2 regions of the Rahnella selenatireducens genome follow, and region 1 is predicted to be linked to the other one. Evidence: predicted binding sites of a transcription regulator. Region 1 holds the regulator's gene; the other holds the start of a gene.
The links. Region 1 encodes CRP, which controls carbon source genes, mostly activating them, when cyclic AMP is high. Its sites were predicted from a motif close to ATGTGANNNNNNTCACAT; they were not measured.

Region 2: idnO (gluconate 5-dehydrogenase) is a predicted target of CRP. The motif match lies at 1,682-1,699, and genes of this name have one in related genera.

Annotation. Positions count from the first base shown of each region.
Region 1 is NZ_JBKEZJ010000006.1:327,078-330,204, reverse strand. Features, by position in the region: gene ACLBVC_RS12900 (LysR substrate-binding domain-containing protein) at 1-438, shown strand, start outside; gene ACLBVC_RS12895 (OsmC family protein) at 440-847, opposite strand; gene crp (cAMP-activated global transcriptional regulator CRP) at 1,210-1,842, shown strand; gene ACLBVC_RS12885 (YccS/YhfK family putative transporter) at 1,904-3,127, shown strand, end outside.
Region 2 is NZ_JBKEZJ010000003.1:276,967-280,093, forward strand. Features, by position in the region: gene ACLBVC_RS06995 (MFS transporter) at 1-401, opposite strand, end outside; gene ACLBVC_RS07000 (LacI family DNA-binding transcriptional regulator) at 577-1,560, opposite strand; gene idnO (gluconate 5-dehydrogenase) at 1,769-2,533, shown strand; gene ACLBVC_RS07010 (SDR family oxidoreductase) at 2,671-3,127, shown strand, end outside.

The DNA of each region.
Region 1 (3,127 bases):
GAAGATTTGGTGCGTGAGCCGCTGTTTAGCGCGCCGTTTGGCGTGATTGCGCGGCAAGGGCATCCGCTGGCAGGTGCCACCACGCTCGAAGAATTGCAGGGCGCGCGCTGGGTGTTGCCGGAAACGGATATGGGTTATTACCAGCAGATTCAGCTTTCAATGAACGGCTTTAGCGCGCCAGCAGGTGAAACGCCGGTAAGAACGGATTCGGTGGTGTGCGGGCTGAATATGGTATTGCAGTCGGATTATCTGACGATTGTGGCGAAGGCGATGCGCGCGCCGTTCGGCTTGCAGGACAGGCTTTGCCTGCTCAATATCGATACGCTGCCAGAGGCGGAATATTGCGTGCTTTATTCGCAGAAATCGCCGCTGACTTTTGCCGCGCGGCGATTTCTGGATTTACTGCGAAGTCAGTGCCAGTCGTATCGCTGGTGGTGACTTATTCGGCGTTCACTACTTCAAAACTGTGGGTGATCGTCGCGGCTTTGCCCAGCATCAGGGAAACAGAGCAATATTTTTCCGCAGAAAGGCTGACCGCGCGTTCCACAATTTTATCCGTCAGGTCTTTACCGGTGACGATAAAATGCAGGTTGATGTGCGTGAACAGACGCGGCGCTTCTTCACGGCGCTGAGACGTCAGTTTCACTTCGCAGTCACGCACGTCGTTGCGGCCTTTTTGCAAAATAGACACCACATCAATCGCGCTGCAACCACCCGCTGACATCAGCAACATTTCCATCGGGCTTGGGGCTTTGTCGCCCGCATTACCATCCATTGTGATCTGATGGCCCGACGCTGACTCACCTAAAAACGTCAGCCCTTCTACCCATTTTACGCGTGCGTGCATGTGCTCTTCTCCCGGTGGATAAATTCGTCAAATTTTCCCCTCAGACTACCCTTTCACCCAAAAACTGGCAACGTAACCCGATCGCCATCATGCTGAAGCGAGACAACAGAAGACAGCATTGCAAACCTGTGTTACAAACAAAGCCGAAACATACTTTCCAGTAAATTGCGGTGACGGTTTTTGCGGTTTAAGAACAGAACCCACGGTGTTAACAGCAATAATCAGGCTGTTTCACTCCGACATCCGCTTGCAGCATTTCTGGGGAGTTATATGCTGAAAGGGCGCTTTTTAAAGTAAGTGCCGTACAGGGAACTCTGAGCCCTGTGATTTTGGGCAGCGATAACAACAGAGGATAATAGCAAATGGTTCTCGGCAAGCCACAAACAGACCCGACTCTCGAATGGTTCCTGTCTCACTGTCATATACATAAGTATCCTTCTAAAAGTACGCTGATTCACCAGGGTGAAAAAGCCGAAACGCTGTACTACATCGTGAAAGGGTCGGTTGCCGTCCTGATTAAAGATGAAGAAGGCAAAGAAATGATACTGTCATACCTTAACCAAGGTGACTTCATCGGCGAGCTGGGACTCTTCGAAGAAGGGCAGGAACGCAGTGCTTGGGTTCGTGCTAAAACTGCCTGCGAAGTGGCTGAAATTTCTTATAAAAAATTCCGCCAGCTGATTCAGGTAAACCCGGATATTCTGATGCGTCTTTCCGCGCAGATGGCAAACCGTCTGCAAGTGACGTCAGAGAAAGTCGGCAACCTTGCCTTCCTCGACGTAACAGGCCGTATCGCGCAAACTTTGCTTAATCTGGCCAAACAGCCTGATGCAATGACCCATCCGGACGGGATGCAAATCAAGATCACCCGTCAGGAAATCGGCCAAATCGTCGGTTGTTCACGTGAAACAGTCGGACGTATTCTCAAAATGCTGGAAGATCAGAGCCTGATCTCCGCACACGGTAAAACGATTGTCGTTTACGGTACACGTTAATCCCTCAGAAATTGGCGCGACAGTTGACTGTCGCGCCTTTTTTATGGGCTAAGCTTTACCCATGACGCTATGGCGAAGACTGTTCTATCATCCCGAAGTTAACTACGCGCTGCGCCAGACGCTGGTGTTGTGCCTGCCTGTCGGTATTTGCTGGCTGTTTGGCAATCTGCAAATGGGTCTGCTGTTCTCGCTGTGCCCGGCCTGTTGCAACGTCGCCGGTCTCGATACCCCGCACAAACGCTTTTTTAAACGCCTGATCGTCGGCGGTTCGCTGTTTGCCGTCAGCAGTATCCTTTTGCAGGTGATGCTCGAAAACTGGCACATTCCCCTGCCGCTCATCATGTTAACGCTGGCTTTACTGCTCGGCGTCACCGGCGAAATCAGCCCGCTGCACGCACGCCTGTTGCCGGGCGCGCTGGTGGCCACCATCTTCACACTGAGTATGGTCGGCGTGAGGCCGATGTGGCAGGCACCGGCGCTGTTTGCTGCCGGAACCGCCTGGTACGGGCTGTTTAACTGGGCATGGTTCCGTATTTCCGAAGAACAACCTATGCGCGAAACGCTCAGCCAGCTGTATTTGCAGCTGGCGGATTATTTCGAGGCCAAATACAGCCTGCTGACGCAACATATCGACCCCGAAACAGCCCTTCCCCCGTTGCTCAAGCGCCAGCAGCAGGTCATCGATCTGATTGCGTTGCTCTATCAGCAGCTGCATATGTTGCCGCATCATGAACACCACAATAACCACAAGCGGCTGTTCCAGCGTTTTCAGGTTGCACTCGATTTGCAGGAACACATCACGGTCAGCCTGCATCAGCCGGAAGAAGTGCAGAAACTGGTGGAAGAAAGCCACGCAGAAGCGGTGATCCGCCGGAATGCGCAGGTAATTTCCGCTCGTCTGCGCGTGATTGCGGACGATATTCTTTATCACCGATTCTCCGAGCGTTTCACCATGGCGAATGAACTGGCGGCGCTGGAAAAAATTGCGGCGCAGAACCCGCAGAATCCGGTCGGCCAGTTCTGTTATTACCATTTCAGCCGTATCGCACGACTGCTGCGGACGCAGCGCCCGCTGTATCGCCGCGATCTGATGAACTCCCAGCCGCGCCTGCCTTTCTGGCCTGCGGTGAAAAGCTACCTGTCTTTTAAATCCTCGGCCCTGCGCAATGCCGCACGTCTGGGTCTGATTCTGGCGATCGGCAGCAGCCTTGGGTTGTTCTTCAATCTGCCAAAACCCTACTGGATTTTGCTGACGATCATGCTGGTCAGCCAGAACGGTTATAAC
Region 2 (3,127 bases), on a different contig from region 1:
TCTTTATCCGGGAACCAGTTGCTGACCATTGTCAGCACGACCGGCAACATCCCGCCTTCCGCCACACCGAGCGCAAAACGCAGGAACAGCAGCTGATACTGGTTAGTGATAAAGCCGGTCAGAATGGAAATCACCGCCCACGCAATCAGCGAGCAGGCGATGAATTTACGGCCGCTGCCGTGTACCGCCAGGCTTCCGCCGGGCACTTGTAAAAACAGATAACCGATGAAGAAGATACCGGCAGCCAGACCGGCCATTGATGCAGTGATGCCTAATTCGGCATCCATTCCGCCGGGCATGGCAAAACTAATATTGACCCTGTCCATGAAAGAAATAATACAGGCGATAAGTATTGGGGCTATTACACGTAACCAGCGGGCCTTAGGAATTTTATTATTCATCGTCTTTCCTCTGTGTGCTTGTATCCGGCGATGACCTAATAAAAGCATTTTGAGGAAAGTATTTCGTGACAGGAGTCACGTTGAATTATGTTAAGAAAAGGTGTTACCTGCAACGTGATCCTGCACCGCAGTTGGCGTGCAGGACGAAAGGAGGGAAATTGCAGAAAATGGCACGTTAAATCGTGCCGCCGAGGGAAATCCGGTAGTGCAAATCGACACGCTCAATGGTTGGCAGGTTTTTGATTTTTTTGAGCAATATCTCGGCGACAACCTTGCCCATTTCGAAGCGCGGCGTGATAACACTGGCGAGCAGTGGCGTGGTCGCCAGCCCGATATCCAGTCCGTGAAAACCGGAAATCGCCATGTCCTGCGGGACGCGGATGCCTATCTTTACACATTCCTGTAACACACCGACGGCAATATCGTCGTTGGTACACAAAATTGCATTGGTGTGCGGATACACCTGGCGTGCCATCGATAACATTCCGGCACCGATAGACACTGATGAAACCTTATTCGGCGTGATATGCACCGGCGTCAGCCCGCGTTCAGTCATTGCCCGGCTGTAGCCCTGATAGCGTTTCTGGTCACGCGCGTCTGACATCGAACCGAAATACACCACATGCTCTTTGCCGCTGGCGAGCAGCGTATTCGCCATGTCATATCCGGCCTGCTGATTATCAAAACCTACCGCAATACGGCCATTCTGATCGTCGAGATCCATCACCTGCGCAACCGGAATTTCAGCCGCATTCAGATACTTATCGGCTTTGAGCGTGTGCACGGAATCCGTGAGGATCAGCCCCGCCAGCTGATAACCGAGCAGGTTGATGATGTGCTCTTCTTCGCGGTCTTTGCTGTATTCGTAATTCACCACCAGCGTCTGGTAGCCCTGCGCGGACGTCACGGACTCAATACCGGCCAGCAAATCGGAGAAAATCTGATTGTTAAAAGAGGGCACCAGAATGCCGATGCGTGGCGCTTTGGCCGGTCCGCGGGCTTCTTCCAGCGGAAAACCGACTTCTTCCATGACTTTGGTAATACGCTCGCGGGTTTCCAGAGAGACTTTTTCCGGCGTGCGCAGAAAACGGCTGACCGTCATCTTGGTCACATCCGCCAGTTGGGCGATGTCCTGTAATGTCACGCGCTGGTTTCTCATGCGGGTTTTCCCTGATCATTTCCCTAAAAGATACCTGATTATTGAAACAGAAAGCGCCGGAGATTGTTATCAAAATGATGACGATCACATCGGGAGTAACAGGGTTTTTTAACATTCTTCAAAGTGATCTGCATCACAGTTTGGCCGCCGGTAAACCGTTGTAGTGGGGCTAACTTTTCATAAGCAGCTTTTTAATAAGGCCAACGTCATGACAAATCTCTTCTCCCTGGATAATAAAAAGATTCTGGTCACAGGTTCCACGCGCGGTCTGGGTTTCCTGCTGGCGAAAGGGCTGGCGCAGCACGGGGCGGAAATTATCGTCAATGGCACGCAGCAGGAATCAACCCAGAAGGCCGCTGAGGCGCTGCGTGCAGAAGGGTTTATCGCACATGCCGTATCCTTTGATGTCACGGACAGCAAGGCGGTGAATCAGGCGATTGACCATATCGAAAAGGTCATCGGCCCGATTGATGTGCTGGTGAATAACGCGGGGATCCAGCGTCGCCACAAATTTACCGATTTCCCGGAAAAAGACTGGGACGACGTGATTGCGGTGAATCAGAAGTCTGTTTTCCTGGTGTCGCAGGCGGTTGCGCGTTACATGATCCAGCGCGAGCGCGGCAAGATTATCAATATCGGTTCGATGCAAAGCGAGCTGGGCCGCGACACCATTACGCCATACGCCGCCTCCAAAGGTGCCGTGAAAATGCTGACGCGCGGGATGTGTGTTGAACTGGCACGCTACAATATTCAGGTGAACGGTATTGCGCCGGGCTATTTCAAAACCGATATGACGCAGGCGCTGGTCGATAACAAAGAGTTCTCCGAATGGTTGTGCAAGCGCACGCCAGCCGCGCGCTGGGGTAACCCGGAAGAGCTGGTCGGCGGCGCGGTTTATCTTTCATCGAAAGCGTCAGACTTCGTTAACGGGCATCTGTTATTTATCGATGGCGGCATGCTGGCCGCAGTTTGATCCCCGTCATTCTTCAGGCAGCCTCTTCGTTGGCTGCGTTCGTTCACCCCGGTCACTTAGTGATCTAAGCTCCCGGGGATTCACTCATTTGCCGCCTTGATGCAACCCGAATGAATTAGGGGATGGGAAAGAAAATTATGAGCAAAATCGCACTGGTCACCGGCGGTGGCAGCGGCATAGGGCTGAGCGCCGCGAAGTCGCTGGCGGGTATTGGGTTTACGGTGATTCTGGCGGGGCGTAATACGGAAAAGCTGGCGCAGGCCGTGGCACAGGTTGCACCGGGACAAGCGGTGGCGCGTCAGCTGGACGTGACCAGCCCGCAGTCGGTCGCCGCGCTGTTTGCCGATATTCAGGAAACCTACGGACGGCTGGATTTACTGTTCAATAACGCCGGAAACAACGTGAAAGAGGTGCCCATCGAAGAACTTGCGGTGGAAGACTGGCTTTCGGTGATCAACACCAATCTGACCGGCGCATTCTTGTGTACGCAGGCGGCGGTCAGACTGATGAAACAGCAGTCTCCGCAGGGCGGTCGTATTATCAATAACGGCTCGGTTTCGGCGCAGTCGCCGCGTCCGAATTCCGCGCCTTACA